3 regions of the Enterococcus sp. AMC1086 genome follow, and region 1 is predicted to be linked to each of the others. Evidence: predicted binding sites of a transcription regulator. Region 1 holds the regulator's gene; each other region holds the start of a gene.
The links. The regulator CtsR, encoded in region 1, represses protease genes until heat stress. The targets are predictions, from matches to a motif close to TTGGTCAAAAAAGGTCAAANA.
Positions count from the first base shown of each region.

Region 2: a site for CtsR is predicted at 6,417-6,437, ahead of clpP (ATP-dependent Clp endopeptidase proteolytic subunit ClpP). Genes of this name have one in related genera too.
Region 3: a site for CtsR is predicted at 5,520-5,540, ahead of clpB (ATP-dependent chaperone ClpB). Genes of this name have one in related genera too.

Region 1 is NZ_CM177100.1:3,307,553-3,315,404, forward strand. It holds gene AC4BC4_RS15485 (ATP-dependent Clp protease ATP-binding subunit) at 1-1,533, opposite strand, end outside; gene AC4BC4_RS15490 (CtsR family transcriptional regulator) at 1,538-2,005, opposite strand; gene AC4BC4_RS15495 (ISL3 family transposase) at 2,409-3,713, shown strand; tRNA gene AC4BC4_RS15500 (tRNA-Pro) at 3,863-3,936, opposite strand; tRNA gene AC4BC4_RS15505 (tRNA-Arg) at 4,022-4,095, opposite strand; tRNA gene AC4BC4_RS15510 (tRNA-Leu) at 4,107-4,192, opposite strand; tRNA gene AC4BC4_RS15515 (tRNA-Gly) at 4,207-4,278, opposite strand; tRNA gene AC4BC4_RS15520 (tRNA-Thr) at 4,287-4,359, opposite strand; tRNA gene AC4BC4_RS15525 (tRNA-Leu) at 4,395-4,476, opposite strand; tRNA gene AC4BC4_RS15530 (tRNA-Lys) at 4,489-4,561, opposite strand; tRNA gene AC4BC4_RS15535 (tRNA-Val) at 4,568-4,640, opposite strand; rRNA gene rrf (5S ribosomal RNA) at 4,655-4,770, opposite strand; rRNA gene AC4BC4_RS15545 (23S ribosomal RNA) at 4,866-7,777, opposite strand.
Region 2 is NZ_CM177100.1:1,071,928-1,079,779, reverse strand. It holds gene ilvC (ketol-acid reductoisomerase) at 1-256, opposite strand, end outside; gene ilvN (acetolactate synthase small subunit) at 311-793, opposite strand; gene ilvB (biosynthetic-type acetolactate synthase large subunit) at 795-2,489, opposite strand; gene ilvD (dihydroxy-acid dehydratase) at 2,503-4,194, opposite strand; gene AC4BC4_RS05065 (hypothetical protein) at 5,155-5,670, opposite strand; gene AC4BC4_RS05060 (TM2 domain-containing protein) at 5,869-6,345, shown strand; gene clpP (ATP-dependent Clp endopeptidase proteolytic subunit ClpP) at 6,519-7,115, shown strand; gene AC4BC4_RS05050 (DsbA family protein) at 7,222-7,743, shown strand; gene AC4BC4_RS05045 (hypothetical protein) at 7,760-7,852, opposite strand, start outside.
Region 3 is NZ_CM177100.1:1,375,200-1,383,051, reverse strand. It holds gene AC4BC4_RS06400 (IS1182 family transposase) at 1-1,178, opposite strand, end outside; gene AC4BC4_RS06395 (organic hydroperoxide resistance protein) at 1,438-1,842, opposite strand; gene AC4BC4_RS06390 (MarR family winged helix-turn-helix transcriptional regulator) at 1,994-2,434, opposite strand; gene clpB (ATP-dependent chaperone ClpB) at 2,647-5,250, opposite strand; gene mgtA (magnesium-translocating P-type ATPase) at 5,718-7,852, opposite strand, start outside.

The sequences.
Region 1 (7,852 bases):
CAAACGTTCACTTTCCTTTTTCTCTAATTGCTGTAGCGGTACACCTGTCCATTGTGACACAACATTTGCAACGTCTTCTTCAGTTACACGATTCGCATAACCAGAAGCTTCTTTTTCTTCCAGCAGTAGAATATTTTCTAATTTACGCGCCAATTTCTTTTCTTTTTGACGTAGTCTTGCTGCACTTTCAAAAGACTGTGATTGAATCGCTTCTTCTTTCTCTTGAACTAAACGAGCGATTTCTATACGCAAATTATTGATTTCAGAAGGTTCATCCGCTAAATCTAGACGAACTTTAGCTGAAGACTCATCCATCAGATCAATTGCTTTATCTGGCAGCTGACGAGAATTAATGTAACGTACAGATAATTGAACTGCTGCATGTAATGCATCATCCGTAATTTCTACACCATGATGCTCTTCATAACGTGAACGCAGCCCTTTTAAAATTTCTTCTGCTTCTTCAGGAGTTGGTTCATCCACTTGTACACGAGCAAAACGACGTTCCAATGCTGAATCTTTTTCGATATATTTTTGGTATTCATCCAATGTTGTTGCACCGATTGTTTGCAATTCTCCTCTTGCAAGTGCTGGTTTTAAAATATTTGATGCGTCGATCGCACCTTCAGCACCACCTGCACCAATTAAAGTATGCAATTCATCGATAAACAAAATCACTTCGCCATCTTGATAAATTTCATCGATGACTTTTTTTAGTCGATCTTCAAATTCACCGCGATACTTGGTACCCGCAACTAAAGCACCCATATCTAACATCATCAAGCGTTTTTCCAGCATATCTTCAGGAACTTCACCGTTCACTATTTTTTGCGCCAATCCTTCAGCGATTGCAGTCTTACCGACCCCAGGTTCACCAACTAAAACAGGATTATTCTTAGTACGACGACTTAAAATTTGAATCAAACGTCTAACTTCTTGCGAACGTCCAACTACAGGATCTAGATTGTTTTCACGAGCCAACTTCGTTAGATCACGCGCCAATGAATCCAATGTTGGTGTTCCTTTAGGCGCTGCTTTTTGTGCTTGATTATTCCGACGACGCCCCACATTACCACTCATTTGTGGATCAGTAATGCCTATTTTTTTCATCACTAACTGACGCATTTTAGACAAGCTTAAACCTAAATTTAATAAAATACGTGAAGCTAATATATCTTCATCTCTTAACAATCCTAGTAGAATATGTTCTGTTCCGATATTTGGTGCTCCTAAACGCTTGGCTTCATCACCTGCATAAGCAAAAATTTGTTTTGCACGAGGAGAATAAGGCAAATATGCACCTTTGGGGTATCCCTTAACAGTTCCGTAGCCAGTTAGGTGTTCTATTTCTTCACGAATATCATTCTTATCTGCGTTTAATTGACGCAATGACTTCCCGGCAATTCCATTTGGCTCTAAGACTAATGCTAACAATAAATGTTCTGAGCCAACAGATTGATGCCTAAAATATTTTGCTTCTTCTTGTGCAATAGCTAATACTGCCTTGGCACTTTCAGTAAATAATTCATCCATACTATCATTCCTCCTCGTAACTCAAACGTTCTAAAAATGAATGCATCAATTGAGCACGTAAATAATCTTCATTTGATCCTGTCTTACCTAAAACCTGTTTACCAAGAACAGACAGTATCAGATTTCCTTCTCTTTTAGTTATAACTTCTTCTTCATACAACTTTTGTACGAAAATCAACGCATCTTTTTCTGAAAGTTCACTACCCGTAAATTGAGCCATTTGCTTTAATAATTGATCACTATCAGAAATTTGGACTTTAGCAATCCTAATGTAACCACCACCGCCACGTTTACTTTCCACAGAATATCCTCGTTGAATTGTAAAACGCGTGTTGATAACATAATTAATCTGGGAGGGAACACAATTGAATAAGTGAGCCATTTCAGCTCTACGAATCTCAATTTTACTGCTTTCTTCAAGAATCTTTTTTAAATATGCTTCTATTAAATCCGAAGTATTTTGATTACTCATCACACTCATCCTTTTCCCTTGACTAATACTGACCTTAATTATACATAATTTTAAGTGTTTAATAAAGGAGAATGCCTAATTTGATAAGAAAAGATTATTTACAGCTTTTAATAAATTTAAAGTATAAGGCTAGGAAGTAAGCTAAACGCTTCTGTCCCAACCTCATACTTTTCTAGAACTTTCCCAGAGATACAATGATTATCGTAAAGCTATTCCATTGGTAACCTCAAAAATCAATTCTTTCTATTTTATCCGCTCAGTTCTTTTCAATCAATTTTGGCTCTATACTTTTTGATGTTGGTGAACAATCACCGGCATCTTTTTTAATGCAAAATAATAGAAAAGACACCTTGATATCCTTTAGAATTAAGTCGTCTAAAACCAATCAAAAGGGGAAATCAAGATGTCCTATACAAATCTTATCAAAGAAACCTTAGATATTCTAGACTTAAACATTACTTTTAATGAAAATTCTTTAAAAAAAGAACGCATTAAAGGACGGATCTGCCAGGAATTTTCTGGTACGTTGGACTATTTAGCGCACTCCTGTCCTCATTGTGGCGCCCATGAAGACGGATCGATTATTCGTTGGAGCTTTACAACCTGTCTGATTTTACTGAATGATGTTTCTGAATACCAAACATACTTACGCTTGAAGAAACGTCGTTTCTTCTGCCATTCTTGTGATAGAACTTTTGTCGCTGAAACAAGTCTTATCGAAAAGTGTTGCTCGATCTCTAAGAAAGTTAAGCTTTCGATTGCCGAGCGTCTACGAAACACTTCGTCTATGACCGAAATTGCCCGTCAAAAGAAGGTCTCTGTTTCCTCTGTTTATCGCGTATTGAAACAGTTTTACGAACCCCAAAAAATCAATCGACTCATCTTGCCAGAAGTTCTTTGTTTTGATGAATTTAAATCAGTGAAACAAGTCGCTGCCTCTATGAGTTTCATTATGATGGATGGACAAACAACGCAATTACTCGATGTCGTTGAAAACCGCCAGTTGCCTTTTTTAGAACGCTATTTCTCACGATTTTCTTTATCTGTTCGTGAAGGTGTAAAATACATTGTTTGCGATATGTATGCGCCTTATTTTTCTTTAATTAAGAAACTATTTCCCAAGTCTCAGATTGTTCTTGATCGCTTTCATATTGTGCAACACATTGGGCGAACGTTCTTAAAACACCGCATTCAACGAATGAATACCTTTCTCCATCAAGGATTTGTAGAAGCAAAAAAATACCGTCACTTGAAGAAATACTGGAAACTACTTCAAAAGAATCAATCGAAGCTCCATTTTGAAAAACGCCAATGGCGTCCTTCCTTCCGTGCTTATTTAACAGAAACCGAACTCGTGGATCGATTACTTGCCTATGATGAAGAATTAAAAGCTGGCTATACCTGTTATCAGGATTTTCTCTATGCCATACAAACAAGAGATTACACACGGTTTCACGTGTTATTAGAACAAGATTATTCTAGGCTTCCAGCTTATTATCAAACAACAATTACTACCTTTAAAAAAGTTCAAACGGGCATTAAAAATGCGTTGGATTTGCCTTATTCCAACGGACCGTTAGAATGCTTGAATAACCATATCAAAGTATTAAAGAGAAATGCCTACGGCTTCCGTAACTTCTATAATTTTAAATTGAGAATTACTTTATGCTTTGGGTCTGTTCTTTTTCAACCAAATAGAAAAACCTAGAGGCATTTCCCTCTAGGCTTCATCATTGATTTAATTCTTTGGATTTTCTTCACCAACATTAGTTGACAAAGAGCCTCAATCTTTTAAAATATTATAAAACAACAAAACACCACTCAAAAAATGAGTGGTGTTCATACAAATTAAAATAATCGGGAAGACAGGATTCGAACCTGCGACCCCTTGGTCCCAAACCAAGTGCTCTACCAAGCTGAGCTACTTCCCGTAGCTATAATAATAAAAAAAGACTAAACGTTCAAAAGGAACTAAATTCTCTGAACCTTCTAATCCGCAGTCAAATACTTTAACTATGCACCCAAAGGGAGTCGAACCCCTAACCTCTTGATTCGTAGTCAAGCACTCTATCCAGTTGAGCTATGGGTGCTACATTTCTAATGCCGAGGACCGGAATCGAACCGGTACGGTGATCACTCACCGCAGGATTTTAAGTCCTGTGCGTCTGCCAGTTCCGCCACCCCGGCGAAAGAACAAGCTAAGCGGAAAACGGGGTTCGAACCCGCGACCCCCACCTTGGCAAGGTGGTGCTCTACCACTGAGCTATTTCCGCAGTCTGGATGCCGGCTAAAGGATTTGAACCCTCGACCCTCTGATTACAAATCAGATGCTCTACCAACTGAGCTAAGCCGGCGTGATGTTCGCCTAGTTATAAAACGAGACTAAAAATGCGGGTGAAGGGACTTGAACCCCCACGCCGTAAGGCGCTAGATCCTAAATCTAGTGCGTCTGCCAATTCCGCCACACCCGCAAAATATTCCTATGAGCCGTGCAGGGCTCGAACCTGCGACCCTCTGATTAAAAGTCAGATGCTCTACCAACTGAGCTAACGGCTCAAAAAATGGAGGTTGACGGGATCGAACCGCCGACCCCCTGCTTGTAAGGCAGGTGCTCTCCCAGCTGAGCTAAACCTCCAAGACAACACTTTAGCGTGGCGACGTCCTACTCTCACAAAGGGAAACCCTTCACTACAATCGGCGCTAAGAAGCTTAACTTCTGTGTTCGGCATGGGAACAGGTGTATCCTTCTCGCTATCGCCACCACACTGGGTGTTGTTGCTATTCAATTGAGTGATTATTCACTCAAAACTGGATTGAAGTTGTAATCAAACTGTCCGATCTACTTTTTTATTTCGTTTCTTTGGTTAAGTCCTCGACCGATTAGTATTGGTCCGCTCCGTACATCACTGCACTTCCACTTCCAACCTATCTACCTGATCATCTCTCAGGGGTCTTACTTTCTTAAAGAAATGGGAAATCTCATCTTGAGGTGGGCTTCACACTTAGATGCTTTCAGCGTTTATCCCTTCCCTACATAGCTACCCAGCAATGCCCTTGGCAGAACAACTGGTACACCAGCGGTAAGTCCATCCCGGTCCTCTCGTACTAAGGACAGCTCCTCTCAAATTTCCAACGCCCGCGACGGATAGGGACCGAACTGTCTCACGACGTTCTGAACCCAGCTCGCGTGCCGCTTTAATGGGCGAACAGCCCAACCCTTGGGACCGACTACAGCCCCAGGATGCGACGAGCCGACATCGAGGTGCCAAACCTCCCCGTCGATGTGGACTCTTGGGGGAGATAAGCCTGTTATCCCCAGGGTAGCTTTTATCCGTTGAGCGATGGCCCTTCCATGCGGAACCACCGGATCACTAAGCCCGACTTTCGTCCCTGCTCGACTTGTAAGTCTCGCAGTCAAGCTCCCTTCTGCCTTTACACTCTGCGAATGATTTCCAACCATTCTGAGGGAACCTTTGGGCGCCTCCGTTACTCTTTAGGAGGCGACCGCCCCAGTCAAACTGCCCACCTGACACTGTCTCCCACCACGATAAGTGGTGCGGGTTAGAGGGTTCATAACACAAGGGTAGTATCCCACCAGCGCCTCCACCGAAACTAGCGTTCCGGATTCATCGGCTCCTACCTATCCTGTACATGTGGTACAAACACTCAATATCAAGCTACAGTAAAGCTCCATGGGGTCTTTCCGTCCTGTCGCGGGTAACCTGCATCTTCACAGGTACTAAAATTTCACCGAGTCTCTCGTTGAGACAGTGCCCAAATCGTTACGCCTTTCGTGCGGGTCGGAACTTACCCGACAAGGAATTTCGCTACCTTAGGACCGTTATAGTTACGGCCGCCGTTTACTGGGGCTTCAATTCTGAGCTTCGCCGAAGCTAACCCATCCTCTTAACCTTCCAGCACCGGGCAGGCGTCAGCCCCTATACTTCATCTTTCGATTTTGCAGAGACCTGTGTTTTTGATAAACAGTCGCTTGGGCCTATTCACTGCGGCTGACCGAAGTCAGCACCCCTTCTCCCGAAGTTACGGGGTCATTTTGCCGAGTTCCTTAACGAGAGTTCGCTCGCTCACCTTAGGATACTCTCCTCGACTACCTGTGTCGGTTTACGGTACGGGCAGTTGTTTTCTCACTAGAAGCTTTTCTTGACAGTGTGACATCAGGAACTTCGGTACTATTATTTCCCTCCCCATCACAGCTTGTCCGTATAGAGTAAAGCATTTGACTCTACTCAAGACTTACTGCTTGGACATGCACTTCCAGTCGCATGCATTCCTTAGCCTCCTGCGTCCCTCCATTGCTCAAACAAAAACAACTGGTACAGGAATATCAACCTGTTGTCCATCGCCTACGCCTATCGGCCTCGGCTTAGGTCCCGACTAACCCTGGGCGGACGAGCCTTCCCCAGGAAACCTTAGTCATACGGTGGACGGGATTCTCACCCGTCTTTCGCTACTCATACCGGCATTCTCACTTCTAAGCGCTCCAGCCGTCCTCACGATCGACCTTCAACGCCCTTAGAACGCTCTCCTACCATCACACCAGAGGTGTGATCCACAGCTTCGGTAATATGTTTAGCCCCGGTACATTTTCGGCGCAGGGTCACTCGACTAGTGAGCTATTACGCACTCTTTAAATGGTGGCTGCTTCTGAGCCAACATCCTAGTTGTCTGTGCAACCCCACATCCTTTTCCACTTAACATATATTTTGGGACCTTAGCTGGTGGTCTGGGCTGTTTCCCTTTCGACTACGGATCTTATCACTCGCAGTCTGACTGCCGAATATGAATGAATGGCATTCGGAGTTTATCTGAATTCGGTAACCCGAGATGGGCCCCTAGTCCAAACAGTGCTCTACCTCCATCATTCTTAACTTCGACGCTAGCCCTAAAGCTATTTCGGAGAGAACCAGCTATCTCCAAGTTCGTTTGGAATTTCTCCGCTACCCACAGCTCATCCCCGCACTTTTCAACGTACGTGGGTTCGGTCCTCCAGTGCGTTTTACCACACCTTCAACCTGGCCATGGGTAGATCACATGGTTTCGGGTCTACGACTACATACTCATTCGCCCTATTCAGACTCGCTTTCGCTGCGGCTCCGGCTCTTCACCTTAACCTCGCATGCAATCGTAACTCGCCGGTTCATTCTACAAAAGGCACGCCATCACCCATTAACGGGCTTTGACTTGTTGTAGGCACACGGTTTCAGGATCTATTTCACTCCCCTTCCGGGGTGCTTTTCACCTTTCCCTCACGGTACTGGTTCACTATCGGTCATTAGGGAGTATTTAGCCTTGCGGGATGGTCCCCGCGGATTCCGACGGAATTTCTCGTGTTCCGCCGTACTCAGGATCCTCCTAGGTGTTGCCAACATTTCGTCTACGGGGCTATTACCCACTTTGGCGAACCTTTCCAGGTTCTTCGACTATCTTGACAGACTACCACATCGGAGTCCTACAACCCCAACAAGCAAGCTTGTTGGTTTGGGCTTTTCCCGTTTCGCTCGCCGCTACTCAGGGAATCGAATTTTCTTTCTCTTCCTGCAGGTACTTAGATGTTTCAGTTCTCTGCGTCTACCTCTATCCAGCTATGTATTCACTGAATAGTAACATCCTATAAAAGATGCTGGGTTTCCCCATTCGGAAATCTCTGGATCATAGCTCACTTACAGCTCCCCAAAGCATATCGGTGTTAGTCCCGTCCTTCATCGGCTCCTAATGCCAAGGCATCCACCGTGCGCCCTTATTCACTTAACCTTACGATCTTACGATCGGTTTTGTTTGGCTCGTTTCTCTAGCGATAGAGGCGTGACCAATAAAATAAGCTTCGAA
Region 2 (7,852 bases), 1.1 Mb from region 1:
CTTGGATTTCATCCGGAGCCAAAATCATGACTACATCTGCTTTTTTAGATGCTTCTTCAACTGATAATACATCAAAGCCATCGTTCTTGGCCGCTTCTGCTGATTTTCCTTCACGAATCCCGATGATCACTTGGTTTCCATTGTCTCTTAAGTTTTGTGCATGTGCATGCCCTTGTGAACCGTAGCCAATGATTGCGATTGTTTTTCCTTGTAACTGATTGTTTTCTACTGAGTTATCATAATATACTTTTGCCATTGTTAAACCCTCCAAATTTTTTATGCTTATAAGCGTATGCTTTAAGACCTGTTTTTAGTTGTTGCCTCTGGTAAATCCAGTGACGCCTGTTCGTGCTAGTTGTTTAATGCCATATGGTGCCACGACATCAACGAAGGCACTGATTTTTTCACTAGTTCCTGTGACTTGAATCACCACTGAGCGAGTACCGACATCGATAACATTCGCTCTAAATGGATCGATCACTGAAAACAATTCTGCTCGTGTAGCAGCTGGAGCATTGACTTTCACTAACGCTAGCTCTCTTTCTAAATGAGGTTCGTCCGTAATGTCGGAAACTTTTATCACATCGATCTGCTTGTTTAATTGTTTAGTCACTTGTTCGCTTTCATTTAAGTCTGCTACTTGAACAATGATCGTGATTCTTGAAACCGCCTCTAATTCCGTTGGTCCTACGGAAATACTATCGATATTGACCTGTCTTCGTGTCAAAACGCCACTAAAGCGATTTAAGACACCAGAATTATTATTGACTGTAGCTGTAATGATTCGTCTCATTTTAGTCCACCCCCAGCATTTGATAGTTTGCTTTGCCCGCGGGAACCATTGGTAACACATGTTCTGTTGGCGAAACCATGACTTCTATCAACAACGGGCCAGTTTCTTTAAATGCTTCTGTTAAATCAGCTTCAACGGTCTCCGGATCATCTATTCGAATCCCTTTAATATGATAGGCTTCTGCCATTTTGACAAAGTCTGGTTGCGTTTCAAAAACGGATTCTGAACGGCGCTGGTTAAAGAAACTTTCTTGCCATTGACGCACCATTCCTAATGATTGATTATTCAAAATCACGATTTTGATTGGAATATTGTATACATTTAAAATGGCTAATTCTTGGTTCGTCATCTGGAATCCGCCATCCCCTACAAAAAGGACGACCTCTTTGTCTGGACAACCTAGTTTTGCGCCAATGGCCGCAGGTACACCGTAGCCCATCGTTCCAAGACCGCCACTTGTAATAAGTTGTTTCTCATTTTTAAATGGATAAAACTGAGCAGTCCACATTTGATGCTGCCCTACATCGGTTGCAACAATCGCATCGCCATTTGTCAATTCACCAATAAATTCAATCACTTTTTGTGGCTTGATTTCAGCTATTTGTTCTCTATTGTATTTGAATGGATGTCGTTTTTTTCTTGAAAGATTTAATTTTTTCCAATCTGTACGTTCTGTACACTCTACATCGTTTTTTAGCATTTCTTTTAAGGTTTCTTTAGCATCCGCCACGATTGGAATCTGTGTATCAATGATTTTCCCGATTTCTGCTGGATCTACATCGATATGAGCAATCACAGCATTTGAAGCAAATTCTTTTGGAGCACTAGCTAACCGATCATCAAAACGAGAGCCTATATTGATCAACAGATCGCAATCGGTCAAGGCCATATTAGCAGCAAAAGAACCGTGCATTCCACCCATGCCTAAGAATAATTCATTTTCTGTTGGAACTGCTCCTAGACCAAGCAAGGTACTTAGCGCAGGTACTTGATATTTATTGATAAATTCTATTAGTTCTTTACTGGCATCTGCATGGAGAACTCCTGCACCGACTAATACCAATGGTTTTTTTGCACTAGCCAAGGCTTCCATTAATTTTTTCACTTGAAGCTTATTTGGTTTTATCGTCGGTTGATAACTTGGTAAATTTAGTTTTATCTCATCCTCTGTAGCTGCTTCCATTATGGTTATATCTTTTGGCAAATCGATCACAACAGGACCTTTTCTTCCTGTTGTTGCAATATGAAAAGCTTCTTCGATGATTCTAGGCAATTCTTTGGTCTCTCGAACTTGGTAATTATTTTTAGTAATCGGCATTGTCAGTCCAATCACATCCGCTTCTTGAAAAGCATCTTTGCCAATCCCATCAGTGACAACCTGTCCTGTAAAAATAACCATTGGGATCGAATCACTCATTGCGTCAGCAATTCCCGTAATTGCATTTGTTGCGCCAGGTCCGCTAGTTACGATCACCACACCTGGTTTGCCCGTTGCTTTGGCATATCCTTCGGCTGCATGGACAGCCCCTTGTTCATGTCTGGTTAATATATGAGGAATGTCTCCATCATATAATGCGTCATACAGAGGGAGGACCGCTCCACCTGGATATCCAAAAATCATTTCTACTTTTTGTTTTAGCAATGCATCAATCAAAATCTTTGAGCCGTTTTTCATTTTCCCCTGTTTTTCAACCATGAGCTTCCCTCCTCTAGTCTAGCAAATCTTCTGGAATCTGCATGATTCCTCCCGTGTGAGCTGAAGTTACCAATGCTGTGTAGCGAGCGAGGTATCCTGTTTTTACCTTTGCTTTGAATTTAGGTAATTGATCATTTCTTTTCGCCAACTCTTCATCAGAAACATGTAATTCTAGTGTTCGGTTTATCAAGTCGATTTCAATTTCATCACCATCGTGGACCAAGGCAATCGGACCTCCAGCCGCGGCCTCAGGAGAAATATGTCCAACAGCTATTCCACGAGTTGCTCCTGAAAAACGACCATCTGTAATCAACGCGACATCTTTTCCTAATCCCCGTCCAACAATACTAGATGTCGGTGCCAACATTTCTGGCATACCAGGACCGCCTTTTGGTCCTTCATAACGAATAACGACAACATGACCTTTTTTCACGGTATGATCATCGATCGCTGCAACAGCTTCATCATGTGAACTAAAACAAATCGCTTTTCCTACAAATTTTTTGATAGATGGATCTACCCCGCCAACTTTAATTACACTTCCTTTTGGGGCAATATTTCCATACAAAATAGATAAACCTCCAACTGGGCTATAAGGATTTTCTTTTGGATGAATAACTTTCTCATTTTTGATTACAGCATCCTGAACATTTTCACGAATTGTTTTTCCAGTAACTGTAATACGATCTGGATGAATTGCATCGCCTAAGTCAACGAGTTCTTTCATGATAGCTGGAACACCACCAGCTTCATGAACATCATGCATAGAATACTCTGAGGATGGAGCAATTTTAGATAAGTAAGGGACACGTTCAGCAATGGCATTGACTTCTTCTAGGTTATAATCGATCTCTGCTTCATTAGCAATCGCTAATGTATGCAAAACTGTATTTGTTGAGCCGCCCATCGCCATATCTAATGCAAAAGCATCGTCAATTGCTTCTTTTGTGATGATATCTCTTGGTTTCACTTGATTTTTGACCAAGTCCATCAAATGAAATGCCGATTTTCTAACTAATTCTCTACGCTCATCAGATACAGCTAAAATTGTTCCATTTCCAGGTAAAGCCATTCCCAAAACTTCCATCAAACAATTCATCGAATTTGCTGTAAACATCCCTGCACATGATCCGCAAGTCGGACATGCATTTTTTTCCATGAAGTTGAATTCTTCTTCGGTCATTTTGCCTTCTTTAAACGTACCAACCGCTTCAAACATATTCGAAAGTGTGGTTGTGTGTCCTCTTGGATCAATACCTGCTTTCATCGGACCGCCTGAACAAAAAATTGCTGGAACATTCGTTCTAACACTTGCCATTAGCATTCCTGGAGTGATTTTGTCACAGTTTGGAATGTAGAAGACACCATCGAACCAATGAGCATTGATCACGGTTTCGGCAGCATCTGCAATAACTTCTCTACTGGGCAATGAATAGCGCATACCAATATGTCCCATGGCGATCCCGTCATCAACACCGATCGTATTAAATTCGAAAGGGATTCCTCCTGCTTCGCGGATTGCTTCTTTAGCAACATCTGCTAATTCTCTCAGATGTACATGACCAGGAACAATATCAATATAAGAATTGCAAATTGCGATAAACGGTTTGTTCATATCTTTGGCATTTTTTACCTGACCGGTCGCATAAAGTAGGCTTCTAGCTGGTGCTGCTTCGATTCCTTTTTTTATTTTATCACTACGCATTTTCATTCACTCCAATTCAATTATTTACAGAAGATCACCATTTTTGATTTCTTCTGGTTCATTTTCTTATTTATTACGATTGCCTCTTTATAATACTTTCGACAAAAAAAACATCCCATCAATTGAATGGGATGCTTTAGTAAGACCCCCATTTACCAAAGACAAACAGGACTCTAACAACTGCGAAATTTCTCAGTGTTCTAAGCCCTACACGATAAAATAATGACTAATACGTGGTTGTTGTTTGTCTTGTTCATGGCAATGGTCTCCTCTTTTAAAAAATCTATAAAGATTAAAATAGCATGTGATAAATAAAAGCTTTTGTTAACTATAAACCTAATAAATGAGAATGTCAACATAATTTGATAAAAAGATTCAGAAAATTCTAAAAACGTTAGTCTTTACTTTCTTACTTAATGTTTAAGTATAATGAAATCGAATGAAAAAGACAACCCCACTAAGTAATGAAGCCAAAACCAATCTCGAAGACACAAAGATGAGTTTTCAATAAAAACAGATAAAAACTTATTTAATTTTGAAAAAATCTAACTATTTTCTACACTGATTCAAAAAATAACTATAAAAAAAAGAGCTCTCTTGAAAAATAAATCAATTTAATGAATAATTTTTGAAAATTTATCTTATAGCCGATTTTTCTTCTATTGATAACAAAGAAAAAGTAGATACTTTTATTGCACGTAAAAAAGTTGAAAATTTAATTTCTTTTCATTTTAACTAAGACAAAAAATTATCATGATAAACTGGATCAGCAATCTGGTCTACTCTATTTTCATACATTTGGTCACTGGACACATTTTTTCAGGTTCAAACAAATAGAGATAGTCCATATGTAACCTTATATCTGAATAAAAATAGTCTAAAAAAAGGCTAGGTCATAACTCTACGAGTTATATCCTAGCCTTTAGGAGTCCGAATAAAGGTTTCTGCCCCAACCTCTTTTCAATTTCTTTGAAAATAATACAAAGGTTTATTGGTTAAACGTTTCATTTGTCTCTTTTTATCTTCAATAATAGAAAGTAACTCTTCAGAAAAGCTTTCTAAAATAACTCGGCCGCCTTTGTAGGTACTTCCTCCCATTGAAATTACTTCATCTGGTGTTAAAATCACTTTTCTATGTGCAATTTTCTTAAAAAATTCTTCAATCAAATAGGTCGGCAAATAAAAATTATTTTGTGCCGAAAATGATTCTAAATAGATAAAATCATCAATACTGATATAACAATCATCCATCGATAGGAAGTTCACAGACTTGTCTACGTAGATATCTCTTTTTTGTAAAATCTCATTGATTTTTTTGTTTAAAAGATTCAGCGTTTCTATCTCCTTGACAAAATTTTCTAATTCTCGATAGCGTATCGCTTTGCGTTCATCATAGGTTACGCGTAAAGCAACACCAATCGATACAATAACTGCGCCAATCAAGACACCAGTCATACCTGCTATAAAAACAACCATTCGGATTCCCTCACTCTTTTCTTTCTTGTTTTTTCAGTATACCATATTCTTTCAAGTGAACAAAAAAATATGAAAAAATTTTATTGTCCTTACTTATTTTTAATTTTTTTTATTTTTTGATTATTTACTTTCTTGAAATGTCTATATTACACATTCAATTGATTATATAATATAACATAGGGAGTTGGAGAATTTAATATGGGGAAAAAGGTTATTAAGTTAGATTTTGATGATGTAGTCATTGCAAATGAAGATGGCAGCACAACACATGCATTATATGAATGGTTTAATTTTAAGCCAGAGATTGGTGATCTCGTTGACGTATTCGAAGATGGCGATGAATTAATCATCCATAAAACAGAAAAGACTGTAAGTGCAGCAGAAAATTTACAAGATAAAATCAATATCAATATTGTTAATGAAAATAATAATACACAAACAGTTGGTGGTTATGTACAACATGGGAGAGTCGTTAATAAATGGGTTTATTTTATATTAGCATTTTTCTTAGGCTGGTTAGGTGCACATAAGTTCTATTCTGATTTCATTGGAAAAGGAATTATGTACCTAGTATTCAGTTGGACAGCAATCCCAGGAATAGTAGCATTTTTCACAACGATTATTACATTGCTTAAACCTGCAGATCAAAATGGAAATATTGTTGTAACTTCATAATAATCGTCAATAAAGTCTTAGGATATTCTAAGGCTTTTTAATTACTTTTTTTTGCTTAGTTTAATGCATTAAAGTTGACCTTTGTTGACCAATAAAGTATACTTTTTTTAAGCATTAAGGTATGCTTTGTGATAAAATGATTTGAAGAGTTTTTTATATAGGAGGAATATACTATGAATTTAATACCAACAGTCATTGAACAATCATCTCGTGGAGAAAGAGCATATGATATTTATTCACGATTATTAAAAGATAGAATTATCATGTTAAGTGGTCCGATCGATGATAATGTAGCAAACTCAGTCATTGCCCAATTACTATTTTTGGATGCACAGGACTCTGAAAAAGATATCTATATCTATATCAACTCACCAGGAGGAAGTGTTTCTGCTGGATTAGCAATTTTTGATACAATGAATTTTGTTAAAGCGGATGTACAAACAATCGTCCTTGGTATGGCAGCTTCTATGGGAAGTTTCTTATTAACGGCTGGTACAAAAGGCAAACGTTTTGCATTACCGAATGCCGAAATTATGATCCACCAACCACTAGGTGGCGCACAAGGGCAAGCAACTGAGATTGAGATTGCAGCTAAACACATTCTTGATACACGTGATCGCTTGAATAAAATCTTAGCAGAACGCACTGGCCAACCACTTGAAGTCATTGAACGTGACACAGATCGTGATAACTTTATGACAGCTCAACAAGCAAAAGAATACGGTTTGATCGATGAAGTAATGGAAAACAGCAGTTCTTTAAGCAAATAATAAAACCTATGCCCAAAATTTCTTTTGAAAATTTTGGGCATTTTTATTTAAACTAAAGTCAAAAAGCGCTACACTAAAGATAGTAGAATGAAAGGATGTTACGAAAATGGATATTTCAATTATTGATGCAACAAAAGTTACAACTAAAAATGGTTTAGCTATTGGAAAAGATTCTGCTCCAATAAAAATGGTCGAGTTTATGAATGTTCGCTGCCCCTATTGTAAAAAGTGGTTTGAAGAATCATTTGATTTATTGAATGAATATGTAAAAGAAGGAAAAGTTCAACGAATCATCAAACTTTTAGATAAAGAAAAAGAAAGTTTGCAACGCGGTAATGTGATGCATCACCATATCAATTATGATTTGCCTGAAAAAGGCTTGACCGATCTGAAACAAATGTATGATACGCAAGATCAATGGGGAAATCTTTCTTTAGAAGATGTAGCAGTATTTGCAGAAGATAATTTACAACTACCTGAAAAAGAAGAGCCTGAGATTGTCCAAGCTGTGATTGAAGAAGCCGCTGCGGCAAATATTAAATTTGTCCCAACAATCGTGATCGGTGAACTTATTTTTGATGAATCCATTACAAAAGAAGAATTGATCAGCTATATAGAAGGTAAGTAAAAAAGATGGGACGAAGCTATTTTAGCTTTGTCTCATCTTTTTTAGAACTATCATCAGAGGTCGGATTTTTGTATGTTGAAGAATCTTCAATCTCTTTTTCAGCATCTTC
Region 3 (7,852 bases), 1.4 Mb from region 1:
CAAAGAAACGTATCATCTAATTCCTGATACGACCAGTTTGCTGGAAGGAACGGATTTTGTTTAAACTTTTTCTTCTGTTCTTTATGGTACATGGCATAAGTGATGAGTGGTGTTCGCTCGTGATCCTCTAAAACCGCTTGATAGTTTTCTTCTCCTCCATAGCCGGCATCTGCGACAATATAGTTTGGCAGATCAAAGAAACGCTCTTTTAAAGTGGTTAAAAAAGGGCGCAATGTTCGTGTATCTGTTGGATTTGAGAAAAGATCATAGCCTAAAATATACTGACTGTTCGTGGCGATTTGAAGATTATAACCTGCTTTCAACTGACCATTTTTCATATGATCGTCTTTCATGCGCATAAAAGTGGCATCTAGATCAGTTCTAGAGTAACTGTTTCGTTGCCCTAAAATCTGTCTATGTTTTTGATAAGCGAGTTTTCGCTCTTTAAAGTCCTTGAAAAGTGTCCTTAATTTTTTAGGAATTTTTCGTTTAGAACGGATTGATTTGCGCGTAATTCCATCCTCTGCTTGTTCGATTTTTTCTGTAAACTTTTCGACAACATGCGCGAGATTTTCTTCAATCTTACCTAATTCAGTGACAGATAATTCTTTTGAGGACTCTCGCTCAATTTCAGGAATAATTTGATTCTTTAACAATTCATCGTAGAGAAAATTTGATTTTTCAGTAAGCTTTTTATCAAAGTTATCAATGGATTTTCTCCAAACAAAGGTGTATTTATTGGCGTTGGCTTCAATCTTTGTACCATCGATAAAAATGGCTTCTTCATCGATTAATTGTTCCTTGACTAATTGGCTACGGAACTGGACGAAGCACTCCCGAAGGAGTGCATTCACTAAAGGATTCACTCGAAAACGATTGATGGTTCGATAACTAGGTTGATAACTTTGAGTAAGCCACATCATGCGAATACTGTCTTTCGTCAAGGCTTCAATCTTGCGACCAGAAAATACAGATTGTGTGTAGGCACATAAAATCATCTTCATCATCATTTTCGGATGATAAGAAGAAGGCCCCATTTGATGATGAAAAGGAAGAAAGCGTTCCTCCGGAATACTTTCAACTAATTGATCAATGACAAACGCAATATCGTTTTTTTCTAACTGAAAACTAAAATCTAGAGGAAGAACGACTTGATTTGTGGTATAATTTTTAAACATAAGAACACCTCGCTGACTTATTTGTTTAGTCACTTTTATTTTAGCAAAGGTGTTCTTATTTTTGTACAAAAAAACAATCCAGATGCCAATCAATTTGACTGGTATCTGGATTTTTCGTTAGTACTTATGTCCCAAGCTCTTAAAAAATCCAACTAAACGGTGAGAGTAGAAGCAAATCCCTCTTATTTCTCGGTATCAAACGCTTCTGTCCCATCCTATTTTTAACTTTATTTCCTGCTACTTTTTAACTCTCTTTGATCTATTCCACTTCTAACTCAACTGAGATATTTCCTCTTGTTGCTTTTGAATATGGACATACTTCATGTGCAGCTTTTACTAATTCTTCTGCTGTTTCACGATCAACATCATCAATTTTCACAGATAAGACAACACCCACTTGAAAACCAGATTGTTCATCACTGAATAGTGATACAGTCGCTTTTACAGTGCTTTTTGATGTGATTTTTTTATTTGCCATCACAAGTTCTAACGCACTATTGAAACAAGAGCTATAAGCTGCCGCAAATAGTTGTTCCGGATTCGTTTTATTTTCTTGATGTGGACCAGGAGATGTCACTTGATAACTAAATGATTTATCGGGTGAAAAAACTTCTCCCTCTCTTCCGCCTGTATTGATAATGGTCGTTGAATAGATTTTTTTCATAATTAATTCCTCCCTTTCAAATTGTCATAGCTATATCGTACAATTAAATTGTACACAATATTAATTCGAATGTACACTAGTTTGCTTTAAGAAATTTTATAAGAAAAAAGACCTCAAAATGGCGATTTTTGAAGTCTCGTTTCTACATCATCTAATAATCAATTTCATTAATTTTTTGACTCAAAGTATTGATCTGTTCCATCAAAGAGAAATAGTTTTTTTCATTAAAATCAAGTTGCGTCAAACACCCTTCTACTTGATCATAAATCTTCTTCTCTAGCTGAATCGCTTTTTCAGAAAGTGAAATAATCACGATTCGTTCATCTTCTGGCAATCTATTTCGATTGATATATCCATTTTTTTCCATTCTTTTCAGCATGGGTGTCAATGTTCCTGTATCAAGTGCCAGTTTTTCTCCAATGTCGGAAATTCGCTGATCTGAGTGTTCCCATAAAACAAGTAACACCAAATATTGAGGATAGGTTAAATGAAATGGCTTTAAAGCCTTCGCATACATTCTATTAAATTGTTTTGAGGCTGTCTGTAAAGAAAAACATAATTGTTCTTCTAATCGTCTAATTTTCTTATCCACTTAATCCCTCTTTTTAATTGCTAGTATAGTGTAGTTAGATTTTACACAATATAGTTTTTAAAATCAATATTTTTTTATTAAAAAGAGTATGATTAAACGACGACATAGAAGCAGCCCGTTTAAAGATAAGCAGAAATTCACAAAAATTTTAAACGTCATTTTTGTGAATTTCTGCTTATTTTTTCGGGGATAAACGCTTCTGTTCCAGCCCCTTATTCTTCTATCGGTTCATTTTCAAACACCAATTGTTCGTTCAATAAACTGATTGTTACTTTTGTTTTCGGCATTATGCGCCCTGAAACGATTTCTTTCGCTAATGGTGTCTCCACTTCTTTTGTAATAAACCTTTTCAATGGACGAGCACCATAAGCTGGGTCATAACCACTTTCAGCAATCCATGTTTTCGCCTCATCCGAAATCACTAATTCAATTTCTTGCTGTTCCAAACGTTTTGCTAATTGAGCTGTCATTTTTCCGATGATACCTTTCACATTAGCTAAGCTTAGCGGCGTAAATAGGATCGTATCGTCAATTCTATTTAAGAACTCTGGTTTGAAATTCCCTTGTAAAATTGTCATGACTTGTTCTTCTACATTTTCTGGAATCGTTCCTTCTGGTGTTACACCTTCAAGCAATAGTTGGGAACCAATATTACTGGTCATGATCATCACAGTGTTTTTAAAATCCACGACTCGCCCTTTAGAATCAGTTAATCGGCCATCATCCAAAACTTGCAATAAAATATTAAATACATCGGGATGTGCTTTTTCAATTTCATCTAGTAAAACAATCGTATATGGATTACGTCGAACGGCTTCGGTCAATTGACCACCCTCTTCGTAACCAACGTAGCCTGGAGGCGCACCAACTAACCGAGAGACACTATGTTTTTCCATATATTCACTCATATCGATCCGTACCATATGGTCTTCTGAATCGAATAAATCCTCAGCCAACGCTTTTGCTAATTCTGTCTTACCAACACCTGTTGGTCCTAAAAATAGGAAAGAACCTAAGGGACGGTTTGGATCTTGCAGACCTGCTCGAGAACGAATGACCGCATCACTAACTGCATCAACGGCTTCTTCTTGACCAATGACCCGTTTATGAAGAGTTTCATTCAATTTCATTAGTTTTTCTCGTTCCCCTTCAACCAGTTTGGTTACAGGAATCCCTGTCAAACGGCCGACAACTTGGGCAATTTCATTTTCAGTTACGGCTTCTTGTACCATTCGTACATTGTCTTTGTCATTTTTTGCTTCAAGTTCTTTCAATTCTTCCTCTAATTGTGGAATCGTACCATGACGAAGTACGGCAGCTCTTTCTAGATCGTAATTATTTTCTGCATCTTCCAGTTCATGTTTCGCCTTATCGATTTCTCCACGCTTATTGCTGACCGCATTGACTTCTTCTTTTTCTGTTTCCCATTGCATCTTCATTGCGTTGGCTTCTTCACGAAGGTCTGCTAATTCTTCTTGCAATGCATTCAAACGTTTCTTACTAGCATCATCTGACTCTTTTTTTAATGCGGCTTCTTCAATTTCTAATTGCATCAAACGTCGTGTCACTTGATCAAGTTCAGTCGGCATGGAATTCATTTCCACTCGAATTGTTGCACTAGCTTCATCCACTAAATCAATTGCCTTATCTGGCAAGAAACGATCTGTGATATAACGATCAGATAAAGTTGCTGCAGCGACCAATGCATTATCATGTATATTAACACTATGGTGAATTTCAAAACGTTCTTTTAACCCACGTAAGATACTGATCGTATCTTCTACTGTTGGTTCTTTAACTAAAACTTTTTGGAAACGGCGCTCTAAGGCTTTGTCTTTTTCCATATATTGACGATATTCGTCTAATGTTGTTGCACCAATCAAATGCAGTTCGCCACGAGCCAACATTGGTTTTAATAAGTTTCCAGCATCCATACTTCCTTCTGTTTTTCCTGCACCAACAATATTGTGTATTTCATCGATGAATAAAATAATTCGTCCTTCACTTTTCTTTACTTCTTTTAAAACTGCTTTTAATCTTTCTTCAAATTCACCACGGAATTTTGCTCCTGCAATCAATGCACCCATATCTAATGAAAAAATGGTTTTATCTTTTAGATTTTCTGGTACATCTTTACGAACGATACGTTGTGCTAATCCTTCAATAATGGCTGTTTTACCAACACCTGGTTCACCAATCAAAACAGGATTATTTTTTGTTTTACGTGAAAGAATTCGAATCACATCACGGATTTCTTCATCACGACCGATAATGGGATCTTGATTGCCACTTTTTACTTGCTGTACTAAATCTACCCCATATTTTTCTAATGCTTTGTATTGTTCTTCTTGATTTTTAGAAGTCACACGATCTCCCCCTCTCATGTCTTCAATATTTTTACGTAGTTCTTTTTCTGTGATACCCTGACTCGTTAAATATTTCGTTAATCGATAATTTTTTAATTTCATCAACGCTAAAATCACGATTTCAGTTGCTAAAAACTCATCTTGAAATGATTCTCTAAGTTTGTCCGCTTCACCTAATAAGTTAAACAGATTTTGACTCATACTTTGACCATATTGGATGTTGCTGCCTTGGATGCTTGGATATTCATCAATTGCTTGATCGATTTCACGTTCAAAAGCTTCTACGTCAACTCCAGCGTCTGTATAAAAGTTACGTCCAAAATGATTTGGCTGCAAAAAAATCTTCCATAGATGTGCAATATCGATTTCTTGATGATGACGAGTAACTGCGACCTGTTGCGCCTCTGCGATTGCTTCTTGTAATGTCGTTGTCATTTTTTCGATGTTCATAGAATTACCTCCTAAATTTAAAAGCTGTGTAGATCCAATCAGTTCCGACTGGAAAACAGAAAACTGTAGCATTTTTATTCACGTTGTATTTTTATCTTTTTTCTGAGGAACTAGCCTACAGAGCTAAATATTGTGAAAGAATTACGGCTTCATTTGATTTTGATTTTGATTTTGATTTAAAAACAGCTCGTAAATCTCACTTATATAAATAGTATCGTTAATTTATCAAAAAAACAGTACGTCTTTTGTACTATTTTTTTAAGGTCTAAAGTTTGATCATTATTGACCTTATAAATTTATTATACTCCTTTGGTCAGTAAAGGTCAATAAATAAACGCATTTTTTTGACGAAATTTCTCATCTAATTTTATGATAACGCAATGAGCTATTTAAGCAAAAGATAAGCTGTTAGATAGACAAAAAAGATTGAGCGCCACTTTTAGTGAGACTCAATCTTTTAATTGATTTTATAGTAATTCTCCAAATCGTTTTACATAGAATTTTTTTACGATCATTACCAAGAATAAATATAAAAATACTGTCAATCCTAACCAAGCAAAATAGTTTAGAGGTAGTTCAGCCAAACCTAAGCTTTGACCAAAACTTGTAAATGGTAAAACTGTACCAACTGCGATCCCTAACGATGTGATGGTCGTCAAAATAAAGGATGCTCGACTTTGTAAAAATGGAATTTTAGGCGTCCGCAACGTATGAATCACCAAAGTTTGTGACCAAAGTGATTCTATAAACCAGCCTGCGTGAAAAATCGCAATGAAAGCAGCTTGTTGTTCCGGTCCCAGATCATGATAATTTCCGCCTACCAATTGAGGACAAATAACAAAGTACATTAATAAATAGGTGGTAATATCAAAGACTGAACTAGTCGGTCCTAACCACTTCATAAACGAACCTATTTTTGAAGCATCCCATTTCTTGGGCTGTTCCAAATACTCATCGTCTACATGATCCCACGGTATCGACATACATGAAATATCATAAATCAAATTCAAAAAGAGTAATTGCAGTGGTAACATTGGCAAAAACGGTAAAAAGATACTCGCAACAACAACTGAAAACATATTACCAAAATTAGAACTTGCCGTCATTTTGACATACTTCATGACATTTCCAAAAGTCGTTCTACCAGCTAATAATCCACGCTCCAACACCATTAAGTCTTTTTCTAATAAAATAACATCGGCAGATTCTTTTGCGATATCGACTGCTGTATCAACAGAAATACCAACATCGGCTTCTTTCATTGCTGGTGCATCATTGATTCCGTCTCCCATAAACCCAACAGTATGCCCAGCCTCTCTTAAAACTTGAACGATGCGCGTTTTTTGTTGAGGAGTCAGCTTCACGAAAATATTGTATTTTTCTGCAATGATCTTCAGTTCAAAATCATTCATTCGCGCGATTTCATTTCCTGTGATCAATTCTTCATTCGCTAATCCTACTTGTTTGCAAACTGATTTTGTCACTAAAGCATTATCTCCTGTCAATACTTTGACATCCACACCATGATTTTTTAATGCTTCTAACGCCGCTTTGGTTGTCTCTTTTGGTGGATCAAGAAACGCAAGATACCCAATCAAAACCATTTCATTTTCATCTGAAACAGAAAACTCATCAATTGTAGCCGGATTTGTTTTTTGAGATACAGCTAATACACGTAAACCATCTTCGTTTAATTCTTCAACGGTTTTCAAAATTTCTTTTTTAAGGTTTTCCGTTAAGAGGGTAACTGTTCCTTGATAGTCGACATACTTGGAAATTTCCAACATCTCTTCTACCGCACCTTTTGTGATCATTTGCGTTTTACCAGATTCGTCTTCAATCACAACACTCATGCGACGTCGCTTAAAATCAAAAGGAATTTCATCTACTTTTGTGTACTTAGAAGGATCAATCGACAATTCCGATTTGGCTGCATCAATAATCGCTACATCCATTAAATTTTTCAAGCCCGTTTGATAATAACTATTGAAAAAGGCATGGCGCAATACTCGGCTATCTTCTTTGCCATCGCAGTCTAAATGATACTCTAGGATAATTTTGTCTTGCGTCAATGTTCCTGTCTTATCTGTACATAAAATATCGATTGCACCAAAATTTTGAATTGCATTTAAATTTTTGATGATCGTTCCTTTTTTGGCCATGCTTGAAGCACCTTTGACAAGATTTGTCGTTACGATCATCGGAAGCATTTCAGGTGTCAAACCGACAGCGACAGATAAACCGAAAAGAAATGCTTCAAACCAGTCACCTTTCGTCAAACCATTGATCAAAAATACTGCTGGCGCCATTACCAACATAAATCGAATCAACAACCAAGACGTTTTGCTGATGCCGACATCAAAATTTGTTTGAGGATTTTTATCAGATACATCTTGGGCTACTTTTCCAAAAAGTGTATCATCTCCCACAGAAATAACGATTCCTTCTGCACTACCGCTGATTACATTACTACCCATGAACACAATATTTTCGTATTCAGTTTCTGCACTATTCGTATTCAATTTGTAGTCAGCTCTTTTTTCAACTGGGTAACTTTCACCTGTCATGGCAGATTGAGAAACAAACAAATCTTTTGTTTTAG